DNA from 3 places in the Shewanella sp. LZH-2 genome. Region 1 is predicted to be linked to each of the others. Evidence: predicted binding sites of a transcription regulator. Region 1 holds the regulator's gene; each other region holds the start of a gene.

Region 1 (7,604 bases):
AGGAATTATGATAAAAACAATAAAATCAATTTGTACCTTAGTCACAGTGGCGACAGCAATGTCGTCATCGGGAGTGTTAGCCATGGATAGGATCACAGGTAAAGCCTTTGCGACGCGCTCAGAAGTGTATGCCACCCACGGAATGGCGGCGACCAGTCAACCGCTGGCGACACAGGTCGCGATTGATGTATTAAAACAGGGCGGCAGCGCCGTGGATGCAGCCATTGCAGCGAATGCCATGCTGGGCTTAGTCGAGCCGACTGGCTCGGGTGTTGGTGGTGATTTATTTGCCATCGTCTGGAGCGCGAAAGATAAAAAGCTCTATGGCCTTAATGCCTCCGGTCGCAGCCCCAAATCCTTAACGCTAGAGAAGCTAAAATCCCTCGGATTAGACTACTTGCCTCCTTTGGGGCCGCTACCCGTATCCGTTCCTGGTGCGGTGGATGGATGGTTCGAACTGCACGATAAGTTCGGCAAGTTACCAATGGCCGATAACTTAGCGCCAGCGATTCGTTATGCCCGCGAAGGTTTCCCTGTCTCCGAGTTGATTGCCTATTACCTTGAGGGCAGCGGTAAAAAACTCGCTCAATTCCCCGGTTTTAAAGAAACCTATATGCCCAATGGCAAAATGCCTGCGGTAGGGGAAATCTTCAAAAATCCTGCACTGGCAAACACCTATGAGAAAATTGCTAAAGGCGGCCGCGATGCCTTTTACAAGGGTGACATTGCCAAAAGTATTGATAAATACATCAAGGCTCAAGGGGGCTATTTAAGTTATGAAGACTTAGCCAGCCATACCAGTGACTGGATTGAACCCGTATCGGTCAACTACCGTGGTTACGATGTGTGGGAGTTACCGCCAAATGGGCAGGGGATTGCTGCACTACAGATCTTAAAAACCATGGAACCCTTCGATGTTGCCGCCATGGGCTTTAATAGTTCCGAATATGTGCACTTATTTGTAGAGGCCAAAAAACTCGCCTTTGCCGATCGCGCGAAATTCTATGCCGATATGGCCTTTAACAAGGTGCCTGTAAAAGAGTTGATCTCGCAGCAGTATAATTACGATCGCGCCAAGTTAATTGATTTAAACAAGGCGGTTAAGAGTGTCGATGCGGGCAATCCTGCGCTGCAACATGGGGATACTGTGTATCTCACTACCGCGGATAAAGACGGCAACATGGTGTCGCTGATCCAGAGTAACTACCGCGGCATGGGCTCAGGTATGACGCCGCCGGATCTCGGCTTTGTGCTGCAAGATCGCGGGCAGATGTTCGATCTCACCGAAGGTCGATTTAACACCTATGCGCCGGGTAAGCGGCCCTTCCATACCATTATTCCCGCCTTTGTGACCAAAGACGGTAAACCTTGGCTCAGTTTTGGGGTGATGGGCGGTGCAACACAGCCGCAAATGCATGCGCAGATTATTATCAATCTGATTGATTTTAAAATGAACTTGCAAGAAGCAGGTGATGCCCCCAGAATTTTACACTCAGGTTCGACTGAGCCTACGGGGGAGATAATGAATGACGGTGGCTATGTGAGCCTTGAATCAGGCTTCCCCGTTGAAACCCGCCGTGAGCTGATGAAGAAAGGCCATGTGCTTCGCGATGTTCTCGGTGATTTCGGTGGCTATCAAGCCATTGGCTTTAATGCTGAAACTGGCGTTTACCGCGGTGCATCCGAAAGCCGAAAGGATGGTTATGCTGCAGGATATTAACGCATCACTCGTTTTGCTCTACTGAAGCGAATGCAGAATAGACAACATTGACGAGGCGTAATGGCCTCGTCAATTTTTATATTTCAGCCTCAAAAGGCCTTTACATCACAAAGACGGACAAACTGTGCGTTACTTAATGTCATTTTCAGGTAAAGTTGCGGATAATATTGCCGAAAATGAATCGACAACAGGGTGATAACCAGATGGATATTCAAAATATGCCGCGTGAACAGTTAGGTGTGTGTGCAGAGGGAAACTTACATAGCGTCTATTTGATGTTTAATGCGAGCGACAACGATAACGTTGAATCGCAATTGCGTCCCTGTATTGCCAACGTTGCGCAGTATATTTATGAGTTGACGGATCAGTATTCCGATAGTGCATTTAATGGTTTTGTGGCCATAGGCGCCAACTATTGGGACAGTCTCTATCCCGATGCTCGCCCCGAAATGCTTAAGCCTTTCCCGGCGATGCAGGCGGGTAACCGCGAGGCGCCTGCTATCGAATACGATCTGTTTGTGCATCTTCGTTGCGATCGTTACGACATTTTGCATTTAGTCGCCAACGAAATCAGCCAAATGTTCGAAGACTTAGTCGAGTTAGTCGAAGAGGAACGCGGCTTTAGATTTATGGATAGTCGCGACTTAACGGGCTTTGTCGATGGCACCGAAAACCCGAAAGGGCGTCATCGCCAAGAGGTCGCCTTGGTTGGGGATGAGGACCCTGAATTTAAGGGCGGTAGCTATATTCACGTACAAAAGTACGCCCACAACTTGAGTAAGTGGCATAGATTACCGCTTAAAAAGCAAGAAGATATTATCGGTCGTACCAAGCAAGACAACATCGAATACGAGTCGGAAGATAAGCCATTAACCAGCCATATCAAGCGGGTAAACCTCAAGGATGAAAACGGCAAGTCCATCGAGATTTTGCGCCAGAGCATGCCTTACGGCTCGCTCAAAGAACAAGGTTTGATGTTTATTTCAACCTGCCGCACGCCGGATCACTTCGAGAAGATGCTCCATAGCATGGTGTTTGGTGATGGTGCGGGTAATCACGATCACTTGATGCACTTCACCAGCGCATTGACGGGTTCTTCTTTCTTCGCCCCAAGCTTAGATTTTTTGATGCAATTCGATAATTAACCCTTCGCAAATCGCGACTAAACGCACTGAGCCTTAAAACCTCAGTGCGTTTTTGTTTGTGGGCTTAGCTCGCCGCTGTCCACTTATTGATATCGAGTTGCCATTGCTGAGCGGTAAAATCGATAAAGGCGCGTACTAGCGCTTGTTGGTAACTGCGAGATAAGTACACGGCCCAGAGGGTTTGGCCTGGCGCCGTGTATTCGGGGAGCACTTCTTGCAGTTGACCGCTGGCCAGATATTGATTAGCTAAGTCACAGGGCAAGTAGGCAATGCCATGACCTCGCAACGCGGCGCTGACCAGCACTCCCATTTCATTGGCCATCAGATTCCCCATAGGTTTAATCAGCTCACTCTGTTGCTCCTTGAGTAGCTGCCAATGTTGCTGCGAACTATGGATAAGGCAATTATGGCTGAGCAGATCGTTAGGGACGGTTAACGGCTCGGCTTGAGCCAAGTAACTGGGCGCGGCGCACAGCACGGCATCTATGCTCATCAGTTTACGGGCAATCAGATTGTCATCGGGCTGCTCGGTATAACGCAGTGCTACGTCCACCCGCTCATCCACCAACTGGGCAAAACTGTCCGACATTAACAGCTGAATATTGACCTTAGGGTGCAATTTTATAAAGCGATCGACCACATCAAACAGTCTGTGCTGCCCAAGTCCGACGGGTGTGGCAATACGAATACTGCCGACTAATTCAGTGTTATGACTATGGGCGCGGCTTTCCATTGCGGCGACTTCGCTCAGCACCCGCTGACAATATTGCAGGGCTTCTTCACCCTGTAAGGTCAGGCTAACGCTGCGGGTGGTGCGGTGTAGCAGGCGTAAACTGAGCCACTGCTCAATTTCTTGAATATGGCGAGAAACCTGTAAACGACTGAGATTGAGGTGTTCTGCGGCCTTAGTAAAGCTGCCACAGTTAGCCACTTCGATAAAGCTACGCATGGCGGCGATTTTATCCATATATAATTACACCCATTAGTATCTCAATCTGAAACAATCCTGCTCATTTATCGATATTTATCACGCTAAGTATCGCAAGTAAACTGGTCTCAATTTAAATCAGCAGTGAGACTTATCAAATGAAAATTGCAGTATTAGGTGCATCAGGTTGGATTGGCGGAACCATTTTAAATGAAGCCTTAAGCCGTGGTCATGACGTCGTTGCCTTAGTGCGTGACCCAAGCAAGCTTGGTGAAACGGCGGCAGAAGTGCGTAGTGTTGACCTGACTCAGCCATTAACCGCTGAAACCTTTGCAGGCGTGGATGTGTTAATTGCTTCAGTGGGCGGCCGCGCCGAGCAGAATCACGGCTTAGTGGCGAAAACAGTTAATAATCTATTAGCCGTATTGCCACAGGCTAAAGTGCCACGTTTATTGTGGGTCGGTGGGGCAGGTAGTCTAGAAGTGGCACCGGGAGTAACCTTGGTTTCAAGCCCAGATTTCCCGCCTGCCTATAAGGATGAAGCTCTGGCTCAAGGTGAAGCATTAAAGGCATTTCGTGCCGCTAACACCACAGTGAATTGGACTTTTGTCAGCCCAGCGGCAGAGATCTACCCTGGTGCAAGCGAAGGCTCTTACCGTTTAGGTGGTGATAACTTCTTTACCGATGCAAATGGCCGCAGCCGGATTTCGGTGAGTGATTACGCCAAAGCCATGCTCGACGAAGCAGAAAAAGCGGCGCATCCCAATCAAAGGATCAGTGTGGCTTACTAAGGCTGAGGAGTTTCGGCTAAATACTGTAACGTAAGTGGGACACAAGCCCTGAAATTAGGGTGATGCTGGACTGAAAAGCGTACAGTGGAAATAGAACAGGTCAGCAAGCTGACCTGTTTTTTTATTCTGCGTAGTTGAATAAAGATTTGATGGTTTCCAAGGTATCGGCGATATCTTGGATGCTAGATGGACAAATAAAGATCGTATCGTCACCCGCAATGGTTCCCAAAATCCCTTCAGGTTTACCGATGGAGTCTAACAAACGAGCAATTAATTGTGCGGCGCCTGGACTAGTGCGGACAACAATCATCGCTTGGTTATGGTCAACATCGAGTACTAAATTCTTTAACGGGCTGCCCGCAGTGGGCACGCCTAATTCGGCAGGTAAGCAATAAACCATCTCCTGCTTAGCGTTGCGAGTGCGCACGGCACCAAACTTGCTGAGCATACGAGACACTTTAGATTGGTTTATATTAGTAAAGCCTTCTGCTTGCAAGGCGGTGACGATTTCACTCTGGGAGCCAAAGCGCTCCTCTTTTAAAATCGCCTTAAAAATTCTAACAAGGTCATCCTGATTCTTGGTCGTTTGCATAGTCTTATTCTTTATTCAAAAAAACAGGCTTATTCTGAATAGTTTTGGTTAAACTGTCAACAAATAACCACAATGACTGAATAAAAATGCAATTAACTCAATTTATGCTAATTCATTTATAAATGTATTTGTTGAACTAGAGTAAATATTCAACATTGCAACGCGCTGTTTTAGTAAATCTTTGAATCAACGACTAAGGGATAATTGAAATTAGCGTGACATTCCAGTAATGTGACGCCAACGCAAATTAGATCCATGTCACACATATCCGAGAAATAACGGAGATAACTATGAAAGTTGCTGTACTTGGTGCTGCTGGTGGTATCGGCCAGGCTCTTGCCCTACTGTTAAAAACTCAATTACCTGCGGGTTCTCAACTGTCTCTATACGATATCGCACCGGTAACTCCGGGTGTTGCGGTTGACTTGAGCCATATCCCAACTGCGGTTGAAATCAAAGGTTTTGCTGGTGAAGATCCAACGCCTGCCCTCGTGGGTGCTGACGTTGTGCTTATCTCTGCTGGTGTTGCACGTAAGCCTGGTATGGATCGTTCAGATCTGTTCAATATCAACGCGGGTATCGTTCGCAACCTGATCGAGAAAGTGGCTGTTACTTGCCCTAAAGCGCTCGTGGGTATTATCACTAACCCAGTAAACACTACAGTTGCTATTGCTGCTGAAGTGCTGAAAAAAGCAGGTGTTTACGATAAGAACCGTTTATTCGGCGTGACCACTCTGGACGTTATCCGTTCTGAGACTTTCATCGCTGAATTAAAAGGCTTAAACGTTGCTGACGTTAAAATCAACGTGATCGGCGGCCACAGTGGCGTGACTATTCTGCCATTACTGTCTCAAGTTGAAGGCGTGACTTTCTCTGATGAAGAAGTAGCTTCTTTAACTAAACGTATCCAAAACGCGGGTACTGAAGTGGTTGAAGCTAAAGCCGGTGGCGGCAGCGCGACACTGTCTATGGGTCAAGCGGCATGCCGTTTCGGTATGTCTCTGGTTCGTGGTCTGCAAGGCGAAGCTAACATCGTTGAATGTGCTTACGTTGACGGCGGCAGCGAACACGCTGAATTCTTCGCTCAACCAGTATTGTTAGGCAAAAACGGTATCGAAAAAGTACTGCCTTACGGTGAAGTGAGCGCATTCGAAGCTAACGCCCGTGATTCTATGTTAGATACGCTGAAAGGCGATATCAAACTAGGCGTTGATTTCGTTAAGTAATTCTTCTGAATTATGAGAAAACGGAGCCGAATGGCTCCGTTTTTTTATGCTTTAAACGTTGTTCTCTAAACAGGGGGTCTTAATCTTGAGTCTCGCTATTTAGGCAGTTGGCATTGGCTGTCACAGCGAGCTTTACCCGTCAGTAGATAGGAAATACGGTATCTGTGCTTGGCGAATCTCAGGTAGCACCAATCCGCAATAGGTTTGATAAGCGGTAAGCGTAGCACTTGTACCCAAGGGCGAGTGCCTGTGAGCGCCCATGCTTTGCAGGTGACATCGAGCCCGAGCAGCACTTTGCCGGAGGCGGTTTCGCCATGGAGAATGGTATTGGCGTAGTCTTTATCGATATAGCTGAATCTTGAGCTGAAATTGTCAGCATTAAGATCCACCAGTTCAATTCTGTCGTGGGGATCGCGCGCTTTGAGTTGGCGCATTTCGGCGCTACATAATGGGCAATTGCCATCGAAAAAAATCCGCAGTTCCATTAGGTCTACCTCTTACTGTGTGTCCCTGAGTATACGCAGTTGCCAGGCATTTAGATCGACATGTTTACGGTTTTAATTGTTATACACTCTTGGCTAGAGGCATTAAGCTATTGCGATGAGTGACGTGATTGTGTGATTACGTGATTGTGCGATTAACAATCTGCCAAATGCGTTTGCTTTTAATCAGTGCTTGGCAAATAACAGGATGGATATGACAGCTCCCATTATTATCACTGGCGTGGGTAAACGTATTGGTTACGCCCTCGCGAAACACTTGCTCGCCCAAGGGTACAAGGTGATTGGCACCTATCGCAGCCATTATCCCAGCATCGATGAGTTGCAGTCTTTGGGCGCGACCTTAATCCAATGCGATTTTTACGATAATGCGCAGCTCCAAACCCTGATTGAGCAATTGAGCCAATACCCCAAAATCCGCGCTATTATCCATAATGCCTCTGACTGGTTGCCAGACAACAGCCCAAGCCTTGCCCCCCATGAGGTGATGCAGCGCATGATGCAGGTGCATGTGAGCGTACCCTATCAAATAAACCTAGCCTTAGCCTCGCAATTACGTGCGGGAGCCGAGGGTGAGATTGGCGCCAGCGATATTATCCATTTCACCGACTATGTGGTCGAAAAGGGCAGTGCCAAGCACATGGCTTATGCTGCCAGTAAAGCGGCGCTAGATAATTTAACCTTATCCTTTGCGGCTAAATT
Region 2 (7,604 bases), 990 kb from region 1:
CTCTGCAATTCGCTCCATGCAATTGCGCCATTCCTGCTTAGGCTCGGGCGGCGGAAGCAGAGTCGCTTCTAACACCGCTGAGGTGTACAGGGCTAAGCTTTGCACCGCCAATTTAGGCAGGCCGAACTTAAAGCGGATCATCTCACCTTGCTCGGTGACGCGAATACGGCCATCAACTGAGCCGGGCGGTTGTGACAGAATCGCTTTGTGGGCAGGACCGCCGCCACGACCAATACTGCCTCCACGACCATGGAACAGCGTCAGCTTAACGCCAGCCTGTTTACAGACGGCGACTAACTGCTCCTGTGCGCGATATTGCGCCCAAGCGGCTGCCATTACACCCGCATCTTTGGCTGAGTCGGAGTAGCCGATCATCACCTCTTGCATGCCTTTGGTATAACCACGGTACCAGTCGATATCGAGCAGTGCGGTAATACATTCGGCGGCGTTGTTTAAGTCGCTTAAGGTTTCAAATAGCGGCACAACCCGCATTGGATGCGTGCAGCCAGTTTCTTTGAGCAGTAATAATACGGTTAATACATCTGAAGGCTTGCTCGCCATCGAGATCACATAGGAGCCCAACGCCTTAGCAGGATGTTTAGCAATTAAACGGCAAGTGTTAAGCACTTCGGCCACGTCGGCGGAAGGTTGCCAGTTGCTCGGGATCAGCGGACGACGGTTACTGAGTTCACGCAGCAAGAAGGCTTGTTTTTCGGTTTCATCCCAATGATTAAAGTCACCCATACCTAGATAGCGGGTTAACTCTGCAAGTACATCGCAGTGACGGCCGGCGTCTTGGCGAATGTCGAGCCTAAGCATATGAATGCCAAAACAAGCGAGACGGCGCAAAATGTCGAGCAGTAAACCGTTAGCAATCAAACGCATGCCGCAGTCACATAAACTCTTATACAGCATCTCTAGCGGCGCTTTAAGATCGCTTTCTTGCCAAATCAGCGTCGACTTATCCACTTCAGGATTGTGGCCCTCAATGCGGGCATTTAAGTAATCTATGGTGTCACGCAGTTTTTGTCTTAATGAGCGCAGCACAAAACGATAGGGTTCGCAGCTATTGTTGGTATAAGCCTTTAATTCATCATTGGCTTCTTCCATTGACAGTTCACCCACTAGCAACACTATATCCTTGAGGAATAAACGTGCCGCAGCATGGCGATTACGGTCTAACACTTCTTGGGTGACTTTGGCGGTCACAAAGGGGTTACCGTCGCGATCACCACCCATCCAGCTTGAGAATCGCACTGGTGCAATATCGATAGGCAATTGCTGGCCAGTGCGCTCTTGTACTTGATCGTTGAGCTGCCTTAAAAAGTCGGGGACGGCGTGCCAGAGAGATTCTTCAATCGTCGATAATCCCCAGCGGGCTTCATCCACTGGCGTTGGGCGCTCACGGCGAATTTCATTGGTGTGCCAGATTTGGGCGATTAACTGGCGCAGACGCAGATTAATTTGGCGACGTTCTCTATCGGATAATTGATCGTTTTCTTGCTCGGCGAGGCAATCCACAATCGCCGCATATTTTTGGATCAGTGTGCGGCGAGAGATTTCCGTTGGATGTGCGGTGAGGACTAAGTCGATATCAAGCGTCTTTAAGCAATCCAACATCTTGGTTTGATCGATACGGCCATTCAGCATACGGCCAAGCAACTGTTCGACCGGATCCGGTACACAAACCAGTTCATCACAGTTACGGCTAATAGTATGAAATTGTTCGGATAAGTTTGCTAGGTTGAGGAATTGGTTGAAGGCTTTGGCAAAAGGCACTAACTCTTCATCGGGGAGTGCGGTCAGCAGTTCTAGCATTTGCTCCCGTGCCGCCTCATCGCCACGGCGGGAATCTTTTGCAAGTTTACGAATTTGCTCAACCTTCTCGAGGAAAGAATCACCGAGGTGGGTGCGCATTGTATCGCCAAGGATCTGCCCTAACATACTCACGTTTGATCTTAACGACGCATACATGTCGGTCACATTGTCTGCCACATTACCTGCCATAGTTACTCCGAATAGAAAAACATCAAAATCCGCTTTGTATTAGCCCGCTAGCACAATACCCACCACAGAGGGCAATGGTCAACAGCAGAACTTATAACTTATACGACTGGCTTATCTGATATGCAACTAATCACGATAATTGCTGAAGAATATTCAATATAAATGCGAGCTAACGCAATATTTTATTATGTTTAGCCAAAGTGAATATGAACTGCATTATTTTGGCTTTGCGTACATGTATATCAGGTGTTAATAAAAAGGACTGATTTTTCAGTCTTTCATCCATAGATAACTGAGTTATAAAGAAGTTAGTGAGGTATTGTGTCATTTGCTAAGCGTGCTTGAACGAAGATTAAAGATAAAATTTAATAAAAATATATATTCACATATATTGCATAAATAGATCTTTGTGGTAGTCTAACCTGCAGTTGAGATGAGTCACCCATTGTGACCTGTAGAGTAAATATCATGATGTATAGCGTTAAGCCGTCAGTGAATAAAATAACGAGCCATTACGATTTCCCACGACGATAGTCCTGTCATCATAGATATGCGCTGTTGCGTATACGCTATTCATCTATTCTTTAAGTCTCTTTGATTTGGTTTATAAAAATACATATGAAAAATATCGCCATTATCGGCGCCAGTGGTTACACAGGTGCACAACTCACTGCTTTAGTCCATGCGGAGTCTGAATTATCAATTCAAGGCCTGTATGTCTCTGAAAATAGTTTAGATAAAGGTAGAGCTTTAGCAGATTTGTACCCTGTCTACAGCCACATTGACTTAGCTCTGTCACCATTGACTGAAGAAGCGAAGACTAAGATCGTCGCCGAGGCGGATGCCGTGGTGTTGGCGACCGAGCACTCGGTGAGTTTGCATTTAGCGGCTTGGTTCTACAACCAAGGTTTAGCCGTGTTTGACTTAAGCGGTGCCTATCGTTTCAGTGATGTGGCGCAGTATCCTAAGTGGTACGGTTTTGAGCACGAATATCCCGAGGTGCTAGCCAAGGCTGTTTATGGTCTTGCCGAGTGGAATGCCAAAGAAGTCGCCGCAACTAAGATGATTGCTGTGCCAGGTTGTTACCCAACAGCATCATTAACCGCTTTGAAACCATTAAAGAATTTACTGACCTCCGCCTATCCGGTGATCAATGCGGTCAGCGGTGTGACGGGCGCGGGTCGTAAGGCGCAGTTGCATACCAGTTTTTGCGAAGTGAGCCTCACACCCTACGGCGTATTAGGCCACAGACATCAACCCGAAATTGCCACTCAACTGGGGCAAGAGGTGATCTTCACGCCGCACCTTGGCAACTTCAAGCGCGGCATTTTAGCAACCATCACGGTACAGCTAAAACCGGGCACCACCACCGCCGATGTGGCTACGGCATACAGTGTTTATGACCAAGCTCCGCTGGTGACGGTGAAACAGAACCAGTTCCCGAAAGTGGATGATGTAGTGCTGACTCCGAATTGCCACTTAGGTTGGAAGTTTGATGAGAACAGTGGCTACTTAGTGGTTGCCAGTGCCATCGACAATTTGATGAAAGGCGCGGCGAGCCAAGCCCTGCAATGCATAAAGATTCACTTTAACCTTTAACCGTTCATCCTTAGTTAAGAGAGTCGTCAAGATGTCTACCAACAACTCAGTATTAGTTCTTAAAGTCGGCGGCGCCCTGCTGCAGTGTGAAATGGGGATGGCGCGTTTAATGGATACCGCCGCAGTAATGATCGCAAATGGTCAGCAGGTGCTGATGGTGCATGGCGGTGGCTGTTTGGTCGATGAGCAATTAGCCGCAAACGGCATGGAAACCGTCAAGTTAGAAGGCCTGCGGGTGACCCCGCCTGAGCAAATGCCGATTATTGCCGGTGCACTGGCTGGCACATCAAACAAGATCCTCCAAGGCGCAGCGACTAAAGCTGGGATTGTGAGTGTGGGCATGAGCTTAGCCGATGGCAACACGGTATCGGCTAAGATTAAAGATGAGCGTTTAGGGTTAGTGGGCGAGGTTTCTCCTAAGGACGCCACTTACCTTAAGTTTATTTTGTCCCAAGGCTGGATGCCGATTTGTAGCTCAATTGCCATGATGGACGATGGCCAAATGCTGAACGTGAACGCTGACCAAGCGGCGACGGTATTAGCTAAATTGGTCGGTGGCAAGTTGGTGCTGTTATCGGATGTGTCTGGCGTACTCGATGGTAAAGGTCAATTAATCCCTTCACTGAATGGTAAGCAGATTGCGGATTTGGTGAAGCAAGGTGTGATCGAAAAGGGAATGAAAGTAAAAGTAGAAGCTGCGCTCGAAGTGGCGCAGTGGATGGGGCAGGCGGTTCAAGTGGCCTCATGGCGTGATGCAAGCCAATTAGTCGCATTAGCAAAAGGTGAGGCCGTGGGCACACAAATCCAACCATAAGCGGAGTAGGTTATGAAGCATTTACTATCGATAAAAGAGTTAACCCAGCAGCAGTTGCTGGATCTGATTACCTTGGCCAAGACGATTAAAGCGAATCCCGCAGAATATCGCCATGCACTGGACGGTAAGAGTGTGGTGATGTTATTTGAAAAGCCATCTCTGCGTACTCGTGTTAGCTTCGATATCGGTATTAATAAGCTCGGTGGCCACTGTTTATACCTAGACCAGCAAAATGGTGCCTTAGGTAAGCGGGAATCGGTCGCTGACTTTGCTTCTAACCTGTCCTGTTGGGCCGATGCCATTGTGGCGAGAACGTTCTCCCACACGACTATCGAACAATTAGCTAAGTTTGGTAGTGTGCCCGTGATTAATGCACTTTCGGATTTATACCATCCTTGCCAAGCTTTAGCCGATTTTTTAACCTTGGCCGAGCATTTTGAAAATATCAGTGATGCTAAGTTAGCGTATGTGGGTGATGGTAATAACGTTACTAACTCATTGATGTATTGCGCGGCCATTCTCGGTGCCACCATGACAGTGATCTGCCCTGCGGGTCACTTTCCTGATGGCTACGTTGTGGCCGAAGTGCAAGAGCTCGCGAGCCGATATGGCGGCAAGGTTGTACTGACTTCAGATATTGATGCGATTGAAGGTCACGATGCTATCTATACTGATACTTGGATTTCCATGGGAGATCCAACACCGTTAGCGGAAATTAAGGATAAGTTTGCACCTTATCAGGTCAATAAGGCCTTGATGGCGAAAGCGGGTGCTCACTTCTTTATGCACTGTTTACCCGCTCACCGCGGTGTTGAAGTGACCGATGAGGTCATGGATGGCGAAGGCTCCTTGATCCTGCAACAAGCTGAGAATCGGATGCACGCCCAAAATGCAGTACTGGTAACCCTATTTAGTTAATTTAACCCTGTTTAGCAGCCTACTTTCTCCAAGGTGAGAAACGAGTTATAGGAATTTAAGATGTCTATCGAGAACAAAAATACTGGCGTGAAAAAAGTCGTTTTAGCCTATTCGGGTGGTCTAGATACTTCGGCCATTATTCCTTGGTTAAAAGAAACCTACGACAACTGTGAAATCATCGCCTTTTGCGCTGACGTTGGTCAGGGTGAAGAAGAGTTAGTGGGTCTGACTGAAAAGGCATTAGCCTCAGGCGCGTCTGAATGCCATATCGTCGATCTGAAAGAAGAATTCGTTAAAGATTACATCTACCCAACCATGGCAACGGGGGCGATTTACGAAGGGACTTACTTGTTAGGTACTTCAATGGCGCGCCCAATCATCGCGAAGGCGCAGGTTGAAGTGGCGCGTAAAGTGGGTGCCGATGCCCTGTGCCACGGTTGTACCGGTAAGGGTAACGACCAAGTGCGTTTTGAAGGTTGCTTTGCGGCATTAGCGCCTGATTTAAAAGTGATTGCACCATGGCGTGAATGGACCATGCAGAGCCGTGAAGATCTGCTGGCTTACTTAGCTGAGCGTAATATTAAGACTTCAGCTTCTGCCACTAAGATCTACAGCCGTGATGCTAACGCATTCCACATTTCCCACGAAGGTGGCGAGTTGGAAGATCCATGGAACGAGCCAAGCAAAGGTGTGTGGACGCTGACTGCCGATCCGGAAGATGCGCCAAACGAAGCAGAATATGTGTCACTCGAAGTTGAACATGGCCGTGTGACTAAAGTAAATGGTGAAGCTTTAACGCCTTACGCTGCACTGATGAAGCTGAACGCCATCGCTGCACCACATGGCGTGGGTCGTATCGATATCACCGAAAACCGTTTAGTGGGCATGAAGTCTCGTGGTTGCTACGAAACCCCAGGCGGCACTGTGATGTTTGCCGCGCTGCGCGCGATTGAAGAGTTAGTGCTTGATAAAACCAGCCGTACTTGGCGCGAGCAAGTGGGTGCCCAAATGGCACACTTAGTGTACGACGGTCGTTGGTTTACACCTCTGTGTAAGTCGCTGTTGGCGGCATCTGAGTCTTTAGCCGAGTCTGTCAACGGTGAAGTTGTGGTGAAACTCTACAAAGGTCACGCGATTGCCGTTAAGAAACGTTCGCCAAACAGCTTGTACTCTGAAGCGTTTGCGACCTTCGGTGAAGATCAAGTGTACGACCAAAAACATGCTGAAGGCTTTATCCGTCTGTACTCGTTAGCGAGCCGTATCCGCGCGCTCAACGCTAAGTAATAGGCAGACTCAAAGGGCGCCTAGCGCCCTTTTTTATATCTTAAGTTTTAATAGCTTTAACGTATTCAAAGCAGTGACCGAGGGGATTGAGCATGGCTTTATGGGGTGGAAGATTTCAGGGCGAAACCAGCGCGCTATTTAAATTATTCAACGATTCACTGCCGGTGGATTATCGTTTGTTTGAGCAGGATGTAGTTGGCTCTATCGCTTGGGCCGATGCAATTGCTAGCGTTGGCATTATCACTGCCACTGAATGCAGTGACTTGAAGAAAGCGTTGAACGAGCTGCTGGTGGAAGTGAAGGGCGATCCTGCGATTATTCTCGCCTCGGGCGCGGAAGATATTCACAGTTTCGTGGAATCTGCGTTGATCGCCAAAGTCGGCGATCTGGGAAAAAAACTCCATACGGGCCGTAGCCGTAACGACCAAGTCGCTACCGACTTAAAACTCTGGTGCCAATCCGAAGGTGCGGCATTAGTGGCTCGCCTACAAACCTTACGCAGCGAACTTATCGCGCTCGCGGAGCGTGAATTCGACGCTGTAATGCCAGGTTACACTCACTTGCAACGCGCTCAACCTGTGACCTTCGGCCATTGGTGTTTAGCCTATGTGGAAATGATTGAGCGTGATCTTAGCCGCTTAACCGATGCCTTAAAGCGCGCCAATACCTGTCCGCTCGGTTCGGGTGCATTGGCGGGCACAGCCTATCAAATGGATAGATATGCGCTTGCAGCAGCACTGAACTTTGCTTCGCCAACCTTAAACAGTTTGGATAGCGTGTCGGATCGCGACCATGTGGTTGAGCTGTGCGGAGCAGCCTCTATCAGCATGATGCACTTAAGCCGCATGGCCGAAGATTTGATTTTCTTTAACTCGGGTGAAGCGGGCTTTATCTCATTAAGTGATGAAGTGACCTCGGGGTCATCGTTAATGCCACAAAAGAAAAACCCCGATGCGCTGGAGCTTATTCGCGGTAAAACGGG
Region 3 (7,604 bases), 1.2 Mb from region 1:
CAATAGCAAACATCGACAGCGGCAAGGAGCGCATGCGCTCGATAAAATCAGCCGTCAGCAACCGCTCAGGGGACACATACAGCAGTTTTAGCTCGCCTCGATGCAACTGCCTAAGCACCTCGACACTCTGCTCCCGCGGCTGCGATGAGTTTAAATAGGCTGCATTGACCCCCGTCTGCAACAGGCTGTCGACCTGATCTTTCATCAATGAAATCAGCGGTGATACCACGATAGTGATGCCAGGCATCAGCAGTGCTGGCAACTGGTAACACAGACTCTTACCGCCGCCGGTGGGCATGATCACCAGGCAGTCCTCACCACTGCATACACGTTCGATAACCTCGCGCTGACCGTCCCTAAAGTCACGGTAACCAAACACCTGCGCCAGGCGTTGAGACAGCGGATCATCATGTATGTCGAGTAACTGAGTTTCCATGGATCTTCTAGCTAAAAAGTAAGGGCGCTTATTCTAAAGGACAGAATCGCTCCTGTCTTGCGCCATCTTGCCCAAACTGGCCCACGCCAACAATCAGATAATAGGTTTAGCCTACATCCACAGCTCATCACAACACCTAAGACGATTTGCCTGCACAGCGGCTTAAGTTGCATTAGACATAGGCTTAGCGGTAGATTAATTGCTCTAAGTCGAATGCCCATTCAACCTGTCCCGACTCTTATTATAAGAAGCCGAATAATTAACAAGGACGAATAACATGAGCAACCCCATTCAAGCCGAAGTACTCAAACGTGTTGCCGAAGTGTTTGACCAACATGTGCCTTTTCATAATTTATTGGGTCTGGACATTAAGCGTTACGACATCAATGGTGTTGAAGTGGCGATTAATATGAAGCCAGAACTCATAGGCAATATTCACCAGCAAATTCTCCACGGCGGCGTAACCGCAACGGTACTCGATGTCGTAGGCGGGCTCACGGCCTTTGCAGGTCTCGTTGCCAGCCGTGATGATTGGACAATTGAAGAATTACAACAACGGCTGCAAACCTTGGGCACTATCGATATGCGGGTGGATTACCTCAGGCCTGGGCGCGGGCAAGTGTTTACTGGCACAGGCAGTGTGATCCGAGCGGGTAATCGCGTCTCGGTTTGCCGAATGGAGTTACACAATGAACAAGGAACCCATATTGCCTTCGGCACAGGTACTTATATGGTTGGCTAATCTGTTATCAGGCGAATCTGTTATCACACATGGTTTTTTAAGAAATTATTTACCGCATTCGACAGCAATAAACTAAAGGGAAATATCTAGATTAATCAGATATTTTCCCCTTTTTAATCGCTAGCGTTCGCCATTAGAGACATCCTGTAACGAAAAAGGAGGCTGCACACACCTTGAGTCGAGCGGCGTACACTCCTACAATCGCCGTCCTGTTGTTTTTCGAAGATTTCTCATGCCTGATACTGAATACCGCAAAGGGATCCTACTCGCCGTCAGTGCTTACTGTATGTGGGGGTTTGCGCCTTTATATTTCAAACTGCTTCATCATGTTTCTGCGACCGAAATTTTATTGCATCGGGTGATCTGGTCATTTGTATTTATGGTGATCATCATGATGTTTATTGGCGGTTTTGGCAAACTGCGCCAACTATTTAAACAACCAAAACAACTGCTTGTACTGACAATCACCTCCCTGTTAATTGCTGGGAACTGGCTGCTTTTTATCTGGGCCGTTAATAATGATCATATGCTCGATGCTAGCTTAGGCTACTTTATTAACCCACTGCTTAATGTATTGCTGGGCATGCTGTTTTTGGGAGAAAGATTACGTAAGCTGCAATGGTTTGCCGTTGCGCTAGCCAGTACTGGAGTGCTAATTCAGTTGATTTCATTTGGCTCAATCCCCATTGTCTCCCTCGCCTTAGCGGGCACCTTCGGGGTATATGCTCTGCTACGTAAAAAGGTCAACGTGGATGCTAAATCGGGTCTGCTAGTCGAAACCGCCATTCTGCTACCGGTCGCATTGGTTTATCTGGTTGCGACCTTAGATAGCGCCACGGCGAATATGCTCACCAACGATTGGCACCTTAATTTATTGTTGATGGCAGCCGGGATTGTTACCACGATTCCACTATTGTGTTTTGCTGGTGCAGCAGTACGCATTCCATTGTCTATGCTCGGCTTTTTCCAATATATCGGCCCGAGTATTATGTTTATCCTCGCGGTAACCTTATTCAATGAATCCTTCGATGCAGAGAAGAGCATTACCTTTGGTTTTATCTGGAGCGCCCTGCTAGTGTTCACCTTCGATATGGCCTATAAACGCAAAACGGCGCGATAATATCGCGCCGTATCCAATGGTTACAAAAGTAGTGGTAAGTGTACTGGACCTGCTACTTTTGTAGTTGGGCTAAAAATTTCTCGCCCTCGGGTACAGATAAGAGCAGATTGTAGCCTCGCGTCGTTGGCACTAACACTAGCTCGGATTTATCCGTCACTGCCACAAATGCCTTGCCCTTCCCCTTCAAATTAAACCAGCCAAGTTGATACCCTGGCATACCGATACCATTGGTTTTAAAGCTGGGCGCTAAATCCGCCTCCTGCTTCAAGTCGATAAGACGCGCCTGCTCGACCAGCAGTTCGGAACGCGCTAATTGCACTTTATAGAAGGGAATATCGAGTTTTAGCTCGGTGTCGGTTAGCGCGATTTCAGCATTATGGGATTGATAAAACACCCAAGAAAATCCACCAATCATCACTAACAAGATGCCTAAGCTCGCCGATTTAGCCACTTTCGGCATAGGTTTAACCCACAACATCCACAGTAAGCCAGCTAAACCTAACAGCAAGATAATAAAGCTTAAAATTGAAGTTTGAGTCAGAGGCGCGAGGGAGAAAAACTGAGTCACCATGGTGGGCAGTCCTTAAGGAAGAAAAGCTTAATCTGCCAACAAAGACATATTATGTCAACAAAAATGCCAGCGCTAGGCTGGCATCTTATCAAGCGTAAAAAGCTTACAGATCAAGGGCGAGAATTTTAGAGCGGCGCTGATAGTTATACAGCTGCTTTTTCTTCTGCGGCAATGCATCCACATCTTCAATCACAAAGCCATGTTCTAAGAACCAGTGAATGCTGCGGGTAGTCAAGGCAAACAAACGGGAATAACCCCGATGACGCGCCTGACCTATGATGTTTTTCAGCAGCAGACTGCCCCTATCCGCATCGCGATAATCTGGATGCACCACTAAACAGGCAAACTCACCGGCGTTATCCTCCTCGAACGGATACAGAGCCGCGCAGCCAATCACTAAGCCGTCTCGCTCAATCAACATAAACTGCTCGATCTCAATCTCAAGCTGCTCACGGCTTCGGCGCACTAAAATGCCTTGCTCTTCCAGAGGACGGATTAAATTCAATATGCCGCCAATATCGCTAATCGATGCGCGGCGCAGGCGCTCAGCGCTTTCTGTCACGATTTGCGTGCCTATGCCTTCGCGGGAGAACAACTCCTGCAGCAAGGCACCATCATCAAGATAGCTAACCAAATGACAACGGGGTACCCCATTACGGCACGCATCAATACTCGCCTTGAGGAAAGCCATCGTGCCCACACAGGCAGAACCTTGCTCAGCAAGCTTAGTCAGAATATTTTGCGCATCATTTGGCATTAATTCGGCAATCACATCGCCATTGCGATCGAGGATGCCATTTTGCGAACTAAAGCCAATCATCTTGTCGGCCTTAAGCTTGATAGCAACCTGAGTGGCAATCTCTTCGGCCGTGAGGTTAAAGCTTTCGCCAGTGACGGATGCAGCAATCGGCCCCATCAACACGATACAGTGGTTATCGAGCTGACGCTTAAGCCCTTGAGTATCGATACGGCGCACTTTGCCGCTTAGACAAAAATCCACACCATTATCGACGCCCAGTGGCTGAGCAATCACAAAGTTACCGCTGACTAAGTTAATTTGCGCACCTTGCATCGGCGTATTGCTTAAACTCATCGATAAACGCGCGGTAATATCAAACTGTAATGCACCCGCGACTTGCTTAATGACTTTGAGTGAGTCTTCATCCGTGATACGTACACCTTCGTGGTAGGCGGGTTCAATCCCATTGGCGGCTAACGCTGCATCGATTTGCGGCCTCGCGCCATACACCAACACCACTTTAATACCCAAACTGTGTAACAACGCCACGTCATTCAAAATGCCGCGAAATTGATTTTGTGCTAAAGCCTCGCCACCCAACATCACCACAAAGGTTTTCCCTCTATGGGCATTAACGTAAGGGGCAGAATGACGAAATCCATCAACCAGTTCAGTGGTACGCACGCGTTGTTTACACCTCATATTTAAGCTGGTAACCCCAAAATGGCTTACCAGGAGTGAATAACGAAAACCCGCGTATAGTATTGCATTTTAATTCACCAATAAAGAATTTATTCTCATTAAAATGCAGTTTTAATACAATAAAGTGCTTATATTTTCAAAAAATTGCACTTTTGATAAATGATTACATTTTTTTAACCAAATATGATTTAGTCGCACTCGCCAAATATGGGACAGATTTATCTCATCTTGATGACGAAAAGCCAAAAAAAAAGCCCCTTAGATAAGGGGCTTTTCTCGAAACACTAAACAAGGATTACTTGATTTTTGCTTCTTTGTAGATAACGTGCTGACGAATAACTGGATCAAATTTTTTGATTTCCATTTTTTCTGGCATGTTACGCTTGTTTTTTTCAGTTGTGTAGAAGTGACCAGTTTTAGCTGTAGAAACTAATTTGATCTTCTCACGATTACCTTTAGCTTTAGCCATGATCTATTACACCTTCTCGCCACGGGCACGAAGTTCAGCAACAACAACTTCAATACCTTTCTTATCGATCAGACGGATACCTTTAGTAGATACACGTAACTGTACGAAACGTTTTTCTTCTTCTAACCAAAAACGGTGGTTTTGTAGGTTAGGTAAAAAACGACGACGGGTCGCGTTTTTTGCGTGCGAACGGTTGTTACCAACCATCGGCTTCTTGCCAGTAACTTGGCATACTCTTGACATGTCAATCTTCTCCAAAAACAATTTTAACGCTCGAGCATTAATGTGCCTCGTATGGCCGTCGCCCGAGGCACAAAGAGGGCGCATTTTATACACGATCACAGAGTGAAGATCAAGTGTTAGATTAATTAATCCAGCCTCGTTCCGCGAAGGAAACTATCTCTCGATCACCAACAACCATATGATCCAACAGGGATACATCTATGGTTGCCAACGCATTTTTTAATCGCTCAGTTATTCGTCTGTCAGCCTGACTGGGCTCGGCAATACCAGACGGATGATTGTGACACACTATGACGGCAGCAGCCTTTTTCTCCAGCACTAAGCTCACCACTTCACGTGGGTACACTGAGGCTGAATCTATTGTTCCGCGGAATAATTCGACGAACTGAATCACTCTATGCTGGCTATCCAGCAGCAAAATTGCGAACACTTCATAGGAGCGGTCAGCTAATTGTCTCATTAAATAATCCCGAGTTAAATCGGGATTTGTCAAAACCTGACCTCTCTGCAGGTTTTCTTGTGCCACACGCCTCGCTAATTCAGCCGCGGCTTGAAGCTGGGCGTATTTTACAGGTCCCACGCCAGGAAGTCGACACACCTGATGCTTTGGTGCACAAAGTAAGCTTCTTAAACCACCAAATTCTTGAATAAGTGAGCGGGCAAGGTCTACGGCATTCAGCCCAGACAGGCCATTACGCAACAACACCGCCAGTAATTCGGCATCCGAGAGATGACTAGCGCCTTTTAGCAATAACTTATCCCGCGGCCCTTCGCCCTCTGGCCAATCCTTAATCGCCATGTGACCTCCTGTCGTCGCATATTTTTACTTTAGCAAGTATGGACGAGATTTTTTGAACTGGGACAGTCACGCCAATTCATCGCTTTGTGGTATGGTTGGCGACATTATTTCAATCTCGGATGATGTCTGTGAGCCTGATAACGAAAAACGTCCTGCTGGGTATTGGTGGCGGCATTGCGGCCTACAAAAGTGCGGATTTAGTGCGCCGCTTAAAAGAACGCGGCTTTGATGTACGTGTGGTCATGAGCCAAAGTGCGATGGAATTTATTACCCCACTCACACTGCAAGCCTTATCAGGACATCCTGTATCATCGAGCTTACTCGATCCCGCTGCCGAAGCGGCGATGGGGCATATTGAACTGGCGCGCTGGGCCGATTTAGTCATTATCGCCCCTGCAACGGCGAATTTACTGGCCCGTATCAATGCAGGCATGGCGGATGAGCTTATCACCACCACTTGTCTTGCCACTGAAGCGCCAATTGCGCTCTGCCCTGCGATGAATCAGCAGATGTATCGTAATCTCGCCACTCAAGCCAATTTAGCCAGTTTACAAAGCCGTGGTTACACCCTTTGGGGACCGGCAAGTGGCAGTCAAGCCTGCGGTGAAGTGGGCCCAGGCCGCATGCTCGAACCGCTCGAAATTGCCGAACTTGCGAGTCGCTTTTTTGCAACAAAAGATGTCTATGCTGAACAGGAATCACAACCGCTAGCAGGCCAATCGGTACTGATCACCGCAGGCCCAACCCGCGAAGCCATCGACCCTGTACGCTATATCTCTAATCACAGCTCTGGCAAGATGGGCTTTGCCTTAGCGAAGGCCGCGGCCGATATGGGCGCCGATGTGACCTTGGTCGCAGGACCCGTAAATTTAGCCACGCCTGAAGGGGTGAGGCGCATCAATGTCGAATCGGCACAGAATATGCTCGATGCTGTGATGGAGAATGTTGATAATAAAGATATTTTTATCGGCTGTGCGGCGGTTGCTGACTACCGAGTCAGCGATATTGCCACCAGTAAAATCAAAAAGTCAGCGGAAGAAATGCAACTTGCGCTGGTGAGGAATCCTGATATCTTAGCGACGGTCGCAAGCTTGGCAAACCGTCCTTTTATGGTGGGATTTGCCGCAGAAACCCATGATGTAGAGACCTACGCCCGCGATAAACTCAAACGTAAAAATTTGAATATGATCGCGGCAAACGATGTATCCGTTGCTGGTCTAGGCTTTAACGCCGATGCCAATGCCCTGCGCGTATTCTGGCCACAGGGTAGTCAAGATTTGCCTGCTACCGATAAACTCACGTTGGCTCGCCAATTACTTTCGTTGATAGTGAAAGAAAAACAACACAAATGAAAACACCGATTGAATTAAAGATCCTCGATTCCCGTATTGGCTCTGAATTCCCGCTGCCTGCCTATGCCACACCAGGCAGCGCAGGCATGGATCTTCGCGCCATGATAGATACCACAATGACGATAGCCCCAGGAGAAACTCAGTTAATCCCAACGGGTATCGCCATCCACGTAGCAGATCCAGGCCTTGCAGCAGTGATTTTACCGCGTTCAGGCCTTGGGCATAAGCACGGTATCGTCCTTGGAAATCTCGTTGGCCTCATCGATTCGGATTATCAGGGGCCCTTAATGGTCTCTTGTTGGAACCGCAGCGATACCCCATTTACCTTAGAAATCGGTGATCGTCTCGCACAACTGGTGTTTGTCCCTGTGGTACAAGCACAATTCAAACTCGTTGATGAGTTCGATAGCTCAGACCGTGGTGAAGGTGGA

What was found. Region 1 encodes ArgR, which controls arginine synthesis, uptake and breakdown. Its sites were predicted from a motif close to ANTGAATANNTATTCANT; they were not measured.
Region 2: a site for ArgR is predicted at 2,377-2,394, ahead of argC (N-acetyl-gamma-glutamyl-phosphate reductase). Genes of this name have one in related genera too.
Region 3: a site for ArgR is predicted at 4,372-4,389, ahead of argA (amino-acid N-acetyltransferase). Genes of this name have one in related genera too.

What each region holds. Positions count from the first base shown of each region.
Region 1 covers NZ_CP069350.1:3,899,202-3,906,805, reverse strand. Annotated here, with positions in the region: gene ggt (gamma-glutamyltransferase) at 8-1,720, shown strand; gene JM642_RS17155 (Dyp-type peroxidase) at 1,924-2,865, shown strand; gene JM642_RS17150 (LysR family transcriptional regulator) at 2,930-3,832, opposite strand; gene JM642_RS17145 (NAD(P)-dependent oxidoreductase) at 3,952-4,584, shown strand; gene argR (transcriptional regulator ArgR) at 4,706-5,176, opposite strand; gene mdh (malate dehydrogenase) at 5,467-6,402, shown strand; gene JM642_RS17130 (DUF393 domain-containing protein) at 6,498-6,887, opposite strand; gene folM (dihydromonapterin reductase) at 7,099-7,604, shown strand, end outside.
Region 2 covers NZ_CP069350.1:253,253-260,856, forward strand. Annotated here, with positions in the region: gene ppc (phosphoenolpyruvate carboxylase) at 1-2,007, opposite strand, end outside; gene argC (N-acetyl-gamma-glutamyl-phosphate reductase) at 2,626-3,606, shown strand; gene argB (acetylglutamate kinase) at 3,638-4,420, shown strand; gene JM642_RS01240 (ornithine carbamoyltransferase) at 4,433-5,338, shown strand; gene JM642_RS01245 (argininosuccinate synthase) at 5,399-6,622, shown strand; gene argH (argininosuccinate lyase) at 6,715-7,604, shown strand, end outside.
Region 3 covers NZ_CP069350.1:469,026-476,629, reverse strand. Annotated here, with positions in the region: gene recQ (DNA helicase RecQ) at 1-436, opposite strand, end outside; gene JM642_RS02240 (thioesterase family protein) at 714-1,178, shown strand; gene rarD (EamA family transporter RarD) at 1,411-2,298, shown strand; gene JM642_RS02230 (PH domain-containing protein) at 2,351-2,869, opposite strand; gene argA (amino-acid N-acetyltransferase) at 2,973-4,292, opposite strand; gene rpmG (50S ribosomal protein L33) at 4,606-4,779, opposite strand; gene rpmB (50S ribosomal protein L28) at 4,786-5,022, opposite strand; gene radC (DNA repair protein RadC) at 5,144-5,821, opposite strand; gene coaBC (bifunctional phosphopantothenoylcysteine decarboxylase/phosphopantothenate--cysteine ligase CoaBC) at 5,941-7,173, shown strand; gene dut (dUTP diphosphatase) at 7,170-7,604, shown strand, end outside.